DNA from 3 places in the Priestia sp. VA7 genome. Region 2 is predicted to be linked to each of the others. Evidence: riboswitches for the same ligand, from Rfam matches in the RefSeq annotation. Region 2 holds a riboswitch; each other region holds the start of a gene.

Region 1 (3,450 bases), on a different contig from region 2:
GGATTAGGTGCAGGAGCTAATCCAGAAGTGGGAAGAGAAGCAGCCGAAGAAAGCAGAGAACAAATTCAAGAAGTACTGCAAGGCGCAGATATGGTATTCGTAACAGCTGGCATGGGCGGAGGAACCGGTACTGGAGCAGCTCCGGTTATTGCCCAAATTGCCCGTGAACTAAATGCTTTAACAATTGGAGTAGTCACTCGCCCGTTCAAGTTTGAAGGAAATAAACGTACGAAGCAAGCAGTAGGCGGTATTACTGCGATGAATGAATCGGTAGATACCCTTATTGTGATTCCAAACGACCGCTTGCTTGAAATTGTCGATAAAAAGACGCCTATGCTTGAAGCATTCCGTGAAGCAGATAATGTTCTTCGCCAAGGTATTCAAGGTATTTCAGATTTAATCGCTGTTCCGGGGCTGATTAACCTTGATTTTGCTGATGTAAAAACAATCATGTCTAATCAAGGATTTGCGCTTATGGGTATCGGACGAGCTTCCGGATCAGACCGGGCAATTGAAGCAGCGAAAAAAGCGATTTCTAGTCCGCTGCTAGACGCATCGATTGATGGAGCAAGAGGCGTGCTGTTGAACATTACAAGCGGCAGCAGCCTGAGTCTTTACGAAGTACAGGAAGCAGCAGATATTGTCACGTCGGCTTCTGATCAGGACTTAAATATGATTTTTGGATCCGTGATTAATGAAGATTTAAAGGACGAAATGATGGTAACCGTTATTGCCACTGGATTTGATGATGAAGATGTTTCACCATCAGCTTCTACTTCTAGAGTTTCAAGAGCACGCTACTAAATTAAATAACCAGCTTTTATGGTGGCAATTGTTTTTCAATTGCCTTAAAAGGGAATCCGGTGCAAATCCGGAGCGGTCCCGCCACTGTAACAAGGAGCCTTATGCCAAAAAGCCACTGTCTATTTAGAGACGGGAAGGCGGTATAAGGCAATGACTTGAAGCCAGGAGACCTGCCATAAATCGCAACACACAATAACCTACGAGGATAGGGAGGTGTTTTGGCAGAACCAAAAATAGGATAAACAAGGAATACGTTTATCTGAATTTGTTGTGAAGACAAGCACTTCTTTTTAGAAGTGCTTTTTTGTGTATTAAAATAGAAGGTGGAAAAAGCAATGATAAATAATAAAAAATTCGTATCTATGATATTTCTTGTGTTACTTTGCCTCACTGCTTGCGCTCCTAATGAAGAGAGCATAAGTATAAAAGAAAGAAAGAAAACGGATAAAAGTGTGACGTTTTTATTTAATTTTACATCTGCAACGCTTGATCCTCATACGGATGATAATTATACAGCAGTTCGTGCGGGAGTAGGGGAGACGCTTGTTAAAATCAGCAATGATTTAAAAATAAAGCCCTGGCTTGCTGAAAAGTGGAAAACGGAAGATAACGGTCTTACGTGGACATTTACGATAAGAAAGAATATTACGTTTCAAAATGGTAAAGCGCTAGATGCAAATGCCGTTAAGTCTTCTCTTCAAAGAACGATAGATCAAAGTTATGCGATGAAAAACGCTTTAAATATTAAAGAAATGAAAGCGAACGGTCATGCGCTGACAATTACATTAAAAGAACCAATGCCTAAATTTCCTTCTGAGTTAGTGCATCCAAACACAGCTATTATAGATATTGATGTTTCTAATATAGCTAAGAAGCCTATTGGCACAGGTCCATTTCAAGTTTTGACTTTCGATCAAGGAAATCAAGTGAAGTTAGAAAGATATGAACATTATTGGAATGGGAAAGTAAAATTGAAAAATGCGATCTTTGCATTTAACGAAGATGCTAATGCGCGAGTTGCGGCTCTTCAGTCCGGAACAGCCGATATTATTTATCGCCCGCCTTTAGAAAGTTTGGGCACTTTACAAACAGATCCGTCTTTTAAGGTAAGTGGAGTACCCAGTGTGCGTACACATTTATTACTTTATAATCAAACCAATGACGCATTAAAAGACGAAAATGTAAGAAAAGCTATCGATACCTTACTGAACCGAAAAGAAATTGTCAGCAGCATCATGAACAATCAAGCGGCAGCCGCTCGAGGTCCATTTTTACCCCAATTTCCTTTTGCTGATAATAATGCTAATGAGCAAAGAGGTATGCCATCTGCTAAAAAATATTTAGAGAAAGCAGGCTATCAAATTAAAAATGGCAAAACAATCAAAAATGGAAAGCCATTATCCCTCTCTCTTGTCACATACAGCTCTCTGCCGGAACTTCCTTTGATTGCTCAGCTTATACAGTCTAATGCGAAAGAGTTAGGAATTACTATTAAGATTCATCTCGTTGAGGACAGCGATGAATATGTAATGGCAAAAGACGATTGGGATTTAGCACTGTACAGTCTTATCACTGCACCTAGAGGAGATGCAAGCTATTATTTAAGTACGAACTATTTGCCGGGCGGTGGTTTAAATGCCAGCCGGATTGATAATGATAAGCTAACAAAAATGATTCAGCAGTTAAATTTAACCATAGATGACGCAAAGCGAGATCAGTTAGCTAAGCAAGCAACCGCTTTGATTAATGAGGAAATGCTGACATCATCGATTGTACATCCAAACATTGTTGTTGCTTATAATCAAAAAGTGAAAAACTGGACCACAAATCCAAGCGAGTATTATATGCTCACTCAGCATTTAGACGTAACGCCATAGTCAATATTGTGTTGTTCCTATAGGAAAAAGAGAAAGTATACAATGATAGATAAAAGGATGTGACAGTAAACGTGCAAGAAGTACAAATGTATCAAATTAAAGAAGTAACAGAAAAGGATGCTGAAGTGATTCAGTTTGTCATGAATATGCGGAATGAGCTATTTCCTATGATGGAAAAAAATCAGCTTCCTGTGGATTTGCTTCATTTTAATGAATATTATGTTCAAGCGAAAGGCGCTGCTTTTTTTGCAGCTGTCACGGAAAATCAACAAGTAATTGGAACAATGGGTTTATACGCTTACGATGGAAGGTTTCATGCATTAAAAAAGCGATATGAACATAAAACTGCAGCCGAGATTGTAAAATGCTATGTCGATCCAGCATACCGGCGTCTAGGCATTGGACAGCAGCTGTTAAAAGCAGTGGAACAATTTGCTCAAAGTCATTTTTATGACACGTTGTATCTGCATACTCATCCTTTTTTACCGGGGGCTATTCCATTCTGGACTTCACAAGATTTTATCGAAAGGCTTGCTGAACAGGATGAGCCATGGAATACGCTGCACATGGACAGAAAAATACAACCGGTCGTAATGTAACGATATTATACAGTAATTACCATAGAATCTAGATAAGAGCTCATGCTATAATGAGCGTACTTCCATTTATAGCCTGTAGGGCAAGTCCTTACAGAAAAAAACCACGTTTCGAATTGGCTGAAACGTGGTTTTTTTCTATGAAAAACAAATAACAAAATATTTTTAAAAAT
Region 2 (3,450 bases):
ACCGTCGCTCTGGCAATTTCTCCTTCTGACAAACGATCTGTATCTCGTCCCACAATCATACTTACTTCATATCTAGCTTTCTCCATATCTCCTAGCTGAAGCGGCTTTTGTACCTTATAGGCAGCTTCGCTTAAAGAACGAGTGGATATAGTAGTCGCAATCATTACGCCCTCTACTAAAACACCTGCTATAAAATGAACTCCGTACAAAGCATGGAGGAACAAAAAGGGAACAACTCCTGCGAGCACAGCCATACTTATCACAAGAAGCAATCCTTTAAATCGTCTTCCTGCACCTTTATTTAATCTAGAATCTATCCAATAAATCCATTTGCCAAACCAGCGAACGGGATGCGGCCAATTTTCGGGATCGCCTATAATTCGGTCAATTAGTAAAGCAATCGTCATGGCCGTCATGTGTGCAATTATCGCTTGTGTAATACTCATTTCTTCACCTCTTTCCCTTAAGTCCCTGCTCTAAGCTTATTTTCACCAGCTTGGCTACCGCTTGCCCTAAAGCGGTCATAGAGCCTGCATATTCATATAATGGTCCTTGCTGAGACGCTGCAACTGAGATGCTGTCCGTAGATGTCCCCGTAGCAATCGTCTTTGTAGCCGGATCTATGACACCCAGCTGTGACAGCGTTTTTGTTTTAGCTTCTGTGGCCGCAATAAAAAGCTGTAAAAACGCTGCATCCGTAAGCGTACCTTCCACGAAAAAAAACATATTAATTGTACCGGGAGAAGAATAGAACGGGACAGCTTCGTCAGCTGTAATATCTACTGCGTTTCCTACTCCAGCCGTTATCACGGAAGCTACTCTTACTCCGTAGCCTTCATAACAGTAAATCGCTCTTTCTTTTAACCAAACGGCTGTCATTAACCCTACGATTTGCTCATGGCGCACATTTTCTTTCATCAAATATTGCTCATACTCCAAAGAAGGAGTATCTGAATAATAGTCTTTGTGAACAAATCGATTGTAAAAGGTGTCCGTTTCCGTAATGCCTGTTCCTAAAACCCCTGAGCTGTATGTTTTATAAGAAGTCTCGGTTTTCATGATTAAAAGCTCAGGCCTTTCTTCAATTTTAAGATGTGAAAAGGGACCAATCCCCTTTTCAATTCGAACTGGAATATGGTCCCTCTTCTTATTTATTGTACACCCCAGGGTATACTGCTTTTGCTAAGTCCTCTAAGCCATCTACAATACGAGGTCCTAAGCGGTTGATTTTGTTTTGATCAACCTTCTCGATGTTACCCTCTTTTACAGCAGTCATGCTGCTCCAAGCGGGACGCTTCATAATCTCATTTTTATCTGCATCATACGTTGCGATAATAACGTCAGGGTTTAACTTAACAACTTGCTCTTCAGAAAACTTAACCCAACCCTTTTCACTAGCCGCTACGTTATCAGCACCGATCATAGTAAGCATTTCGTTCATGAACGTACCTTTTCCTGTTGTATAAATCTCAGGAGCTCCTGAGACCTCTATCCATACTTTTTTACGATCTTCTTTTGAAATCGTTTTTGCTTTTTTCTCAATTGAAGCTACTTTTTCTTTCATGTCTTTAATTGTTTGATTAGCTTCTTTTGTTTTACCTGTTAATTTACCGATTTGCGTAATAGAATCATAAACCGTGTCAAACGTTGTTGAATCTTTTACAACAAATACCGGAATACCCGCACTTTCAATTTGTTTAAATACTTCATCCGAAACGCCCATACTTGAAGCATGTGCTAGCACTAAATCAGGATTTAAAGCAATAACTTTTTCCGCATTAACGTTCATATCTCCTACCTGCGCTTTTTTCTTTACGCTTTTAGGATAATCATCGTTGCTTGTAACACCGACTAATTCTTTTTCAAGGCCAAGGGCATATACAATTTCCGTATTACTTGGCATTAAGGAAACAATTTTCTTAGGCTGTTTTTCCAACGTAATTTCTTTATCACGCGCGTCTTTTACCTTCACTGGAAATGCAGCTTGTGACGTTTGTGCCGTATCTTGCTTCGTTTTTTTATCACTGTTGCTTTGGCTGCCTGCACCGCATGCAGCAAGTACGATGACTAACAGTGCAATAATGGAATACGAAAGCCATTTTTTCATCTAAATACTCCCCCTATATATTGTTCATTGTGAATACGAAACCTCCACGTTAAAGAAAAAGCAAATGATCATGCAAAAAGCAGCGCTATCCCGTTTTTCCGCTTTGACTATGTATACTGCTCGCCGGCAGCTTCAAAATAAAAAAGCTTTACTTTCAATTGAAAGCAAAGCAGGTAACGTCAAGATAAGCAGGAAAAGAATCCGTTCACTATACTTGATATGTATGTTCATTACCCTGCTTCACCCTTCCTCGAAGGTTTCACAGCTAACAATAAGGCAGGTCTCCTGACTTACGCACAAAGCGCTTACAGTGGCGGGACCGCGCTGGTTTTTCACCAGACTTCCCTTTTCACTCAATCTTTAAATTGAGACCTTATTGCTTTACGATTATTCACTTGTCCTAGTATACCCCACTCATGGAAAAATGGAAATAGCCATTCTCACAAAAAAAGCTGCAAGAATGCTCTCGCAGCTTAAGGAATTAAAGAGTTGCTAAAAATTCACGGACCGCTTCAGGTGTTTTAGCATTTGCACTGTGCAAGTGTGCAATTTTTTCACCGTTTTTATATACAAGAAGAGAAGGAATACCCATTACATTGTTTTCAGCAGAAAGTTCTTCAAACTCATCCTTGTCAATTTTAAACCATGCTTTATCTGTATTTTCATCAACGATTTCATCAATGAACATATCCAAACGTTTGCAATCAGGACACCACGTTGTCGTAAAAATCCCAACGCTTAGTGTTTCGTTCTTAATTTGTTCGCGAAATTGTTTTTCTTCCGTAAATTGTTTCATTGTGTTACCTCCAGCATCTATTCGTTCCTTCTCACTATTCTATGGTAAGAAGTCTGACTTCATTATAAACGATTTTTTTATCGTTGTGCTAATGTTTCAGCTTATTTAGACCCTAACGGTTTTAGACGTAAAAAAATGCTAGCTTAAAAAAGCTAACATTTCGAAATCGCAGAATGTTGTGTCTATTATTAGCTAAACCATTTAGGCGGCATGTTTCGGTTCCAATAAATTTTCCCTAAATCATAATGCTTCTGAAAATTATCTGCAGCCGCATGATAGTGAAAATTAAACCAGTATCCATCTTTTGGAGGATTTTCACGCCGTACATGAAATCGTATTAAGTCCTGACCGGTTTCCCGGTCATATACATGGAAAATCTTTTCACCGTAGCCAGCAGCAGGATGCTCGCTTATCTCGAGATTCTGAATTGACTGTTCACGTTCAGTGCCAATGTCGGTCAGCACTTCTTCAATTTTAGGTAACACTGCTTGACGAAATTCATCTTCAATGACAGGTCCAATTTTTGTTCCGAATTTTTCCACTGACT
Region 3 (3,450 bases), on a different contig from region 2:
AAAAACAATAATCTTTCTTCGTAGAATAATCTCTGAAAGAGAACGTTTTACTTATTTATAAACCATCTTTTGTGTGATGTATAAATGGGCGCTCTGTTCATTATCAGAGATACAGAACATATTTAGCTTGCATAGTTATTGAAACATTTGAGCAAACTACTCAAGATGTAACCGAGCATCGATTAGCAAAATTTAATTATGCAACAGAAAAACCACTGATGAGGACCAGTGGTTTTCTGTTTTTAGACTGTATACCATACACAAATGTAGTTAACATAATACCTCTTCCGGAACACACGCAAAAAGAGAACCCCTATTGGGAAAAGGGTTCTGATGAGGTCCTTGTTTCTACTTTATGCAGCTTTTTATACATCTTGACATACCAACGCTTTAGTAGGAGACGAACGAGAAAAAATGTATAAAAAGCGCATGTTTTATATATATGATCCTAAGGAAAAATACAGCATATGTGTAAAAAATATGTTAGTATCTATCTACAGTTATAGAGTTACCTTGAAAAGCAACTTCACTCGAATGCCATTAGAGAATGAGGTTGCTTTTCCTCTTTTTATATTAAGAACAAAAACTAATCAGTTGAAGTAATCTTTTCTAATTCATTCAATAATTGATCAACTAATTGACTGATTATAATTGTATTATAGCTAGTAAAGCCTTCTTCTACTCCTACCCTAATCATACGTTCTCTCGCTGCCTCTATATCCACAAGTAAAGTCTTTCTTAAAGTACTGTTATATCTATACCTTTGCAATTATGTAGTCACCTATCCCTCTAAGTTGTTAAGTCTTCATTTAACATTAACTGGATTTTTACCATATAACAATAATTGTTGCTGTAATAGTCGATTAAGAGCATAGAATGAGGGTTTTAGGGTTTAAATAGCTAAGTTTTTATACTTAAAACATATATTGTTTCATGAACTAATTGAAAATAGTGGAGTTCATAAAAGTATAATCTTACGAACGATAAAGTTGATTCTAATTCAAAACATTAAAGTCTGATTAACGGCTGTTATAATTTTAATATAGATCCTTTATGTCTTAGATATATGTGTTATAATATCCAAGCAATGTTTTGTTATTTCGAAAAGCTCTGAAAATTATTCAGAGCTTTATCAACATACAATTCAATAAAAATATCAACAGATTAGGAGCTCTTATGTTAGATAAGAGGTAACAGGGAACCGAGTGAAAATCTCGGGCGGTCCAGCCACTGTAATTAGGGAGTTTCTTACCTTATGTCACTCAATTTCTTTTTTTGGGAAGGCGGTAAATAATGATGATCTAGAGCCAGGATACCTACCTAAACTGTACACTTAACTCTTCTAGGAAAGGGATTGGTGTATTAGGTATGCAATATTTATGGCTTACATTTATGCTGTTTACTTTTATACATATCCCCCAATTCGAACAAGGTTGGGGGATTTTTTATTTATACACTTTAAAGGAGGAATTAACGTGGGGAATTTTTCAATTTATTACTTGTCTTTGTTTTAGGATTGAGGCATGGGTTAGATGCTGATCACCTAGCATTTATCGATAACCAGACAAGAGATAATTGGCGTATGAGAAGATCTTTCTCACGATGGGTTGGTACATGTAATTCCGTACAATAGGGTAATTCCTATAGAAGAGTCATATATCTTTAAATCCATCGCAATAAAAAAGAAAATTTTAGGAGTACAATAATGCTAAAAAAATCATGCATGTTACTTGTTTGTCTCATAGTTTCTTTATTGACAGCCTGCTCAGAAGATACAAAAACAGGTACTGATCAATCTGGAAAAAAGACAATATCAATTGGATGGCCACTTGATATAGGCCCACTAAATCCACATACCTATTTGCCTAACCAGATGACTGCTCAAGCAATGGTTTATGAGTCACTGGTTGAATATAATGATGACGGTACCATTTCACCTAAACTCGCTGAAAAATGGAAGGTTTCAGATGATCAAACGACGTATACTTTCTACTTACGTGAGGGTGTAAAGTACTCTGATGGCTCCACCTTTAATGCAGACAATGTCATTCGTAACTTTAATGCCATTCTAGAAAATCGAGAAGCCCATTCATGGATGGGAATGGTTAAACATATTGAATATGTCAAAAAAGTAGATGATTATACAGTTGCTTTAAAGCTAGATGAACCATATTATCCTGTTCTGAATGAACTAGCATTTGTTAGGCCATTTCGATTCCTAGGGGATGCAGGATTCCCTGAGAATGATGCAACCTCAAAAGGCATTAAGACAGCTGTTGGAACAGGCCCATGGGTTCTAAAAGAGTACAAAAAAGATAAATATGCTATTTTCAAACGCAACAATAACTATTGGGGTGAAAAACCAAAGGTTGATGAAGTAAAAATAAAAATTATTCCTGATTCAGAATCAATTGCTCTAGCGTTTGAAAATCAAGAGTTAGATTTAATCTATGGTCGAGGCATTGTTAGTTTAGATAATTACACGTATTTAAAAGATAGTGGTAATTACGAGACAGCTATTTCAGAACCGTTGTCCACAAAAGCATTACTATTTAATACTCAATCAGGACCATTAAAGCAGTTGAAGGTACGCCAAGCCATTCATTATGCAATTAATAAGCAATCATTAGTAAGTACCGTGACACATGGTACAGAAAAAGTAGCAGATACTTTGTTTTGGGATGCCATCCCCTACGCTGATATTGATTTAAAAGCATTAAAATTCAATCCCGAAAAAGCCAAATCTCTATTAAATGAAGCTGGTTGGAAATTAGAGAATGGGCAAACTATTCGTACAAAAGATGGGCAGAAACTAGAATTAGATTTAACCTATATTGCTACAGATGCCATTCAAAAGCCAATGGCTGAAATGATCCAAGGTGAACTAGCAAAAGTGGGCATCAAATTAAATATTAAAGGAACAGATGTAATGGTGGGTTTACATCAGTTAATGAATGATGAAACCGACATTAACTTTTGGCGAACAAACGGCCCACCAACTGATCCACATAATTTTATCAATGAATCAGCAACTCCAAACGCAAGTGGAGTTTATGAAGCAAAACTAGGATTAGCAGAGGCAAAAGATTTAGATAAAAAAATCCAGCAAGTACTTGTTAGTACAGACGAAAAAAAACGTTCGCAATTATATAAAGAGGTTTTAACAACTATGCATGATAAGGCGTTATTCTATCCGATTTCATATGAAACTAACAATGTAATTTATCAGAAGTCATTGCAGAAATTCATACCGCGCGCTTCTGAATATGATATTCCATATACTATTATGGACTTCAAGAAATAAATGTAAAAAGACCGATGAAATCTGTTTCATCGGTTTCTTTTAGTCTAAATCGAGGTGTACATATATGAAAAAAACTTTATGGCTATTTTGTTTAAAACGGTTAGCATCTCTACCAATTATTCTTTTAGGTGTATCATTACTTACCT

The links. A riboswitch is a leader RNA that binds a small molecule or an ion and turns the genes downstream of it on or off. The one in region 2 is predicted to bind cobalamin.
Region 1: another riboswitch for cobalamin. It lies ahead of nikA (nickel ABC transporter substrate-binding protein); the one in region 2 lies ahead of AC0C45_RS19310 (ABC transporter substrate-binding protein).
Region 3: another riboswitch for cobalamin. It lies ahead of AC0C45_RS29195 (HoxN/HupN/NixA family nickel/cobalt transporter); the one in region 2 lies ahead of AC0C45_RS19310 (ABC transporter substrate-binding protein).

The regions. Positions count from the first base shown of each region.
Region 1 covers NZ_JBVQPN010000007.1:33,462-36,911, forward strand. The annotation lists gene ftsZ (cell division protein FtsZ) at 1-804, shown strand, start outside; cobalamin riboswitch at 807-996, shown strand; gene nikA (nickel ABC transporter substrate-binding protein) at 1,140-2,681, shown strand; gene AC0C45_RS25000 (GNAT family N-acetyltransferase) at 2,753-3,280, shown strand.
Region 2 covers NZ_JBVQPN010000004.1:292,647-296,096, reverse strand. The annotation lists gene cbiB (adenosylcobinamide-phosphate synthase CbiB) at 1-446, opposite strand, end outside; gene AC0C45_RS19315 (adenosylcobinamide amidohydrolase) at 451-1,059, opposite strand; gene AC0C45_RS19310 (ABC transporter substrate-binding protein) at 1,148-2,107, opposite strand; cobalamin riboswitch at 2,366-2,498, opposite strand; gene AC0C45_RS19305 (thioredoxin family protein) at 2,589-2,903, opposite strand; gene AC0C45_RS19300 (YpjP family protein) at 3,092-3,450, opposite strand, start outside.
Region 3 covers NZ_JBVQPN010000019.1:8,767-12,216, forward strand. The annotation lists gene AC0C45_RS29190 (aspartyl-phosphate phosphatase Spo0E family protein) at 587-724, opposite strand; cobalamin riboswitch at 1,150-1,338, shown strand; partial or broken gene AC0C45_RS29195 (HoxN/HupN/NixA family nickel/cobalt transporter) at 1,505-1,633, shown strand; gene nikA (nickel ABC transporter substrate-binding protein) at 1,706-3,304, shown strand; gene AC0C45_RS29205 (ABC transporter permease) at 3,369-3,450, shown strand, end outside.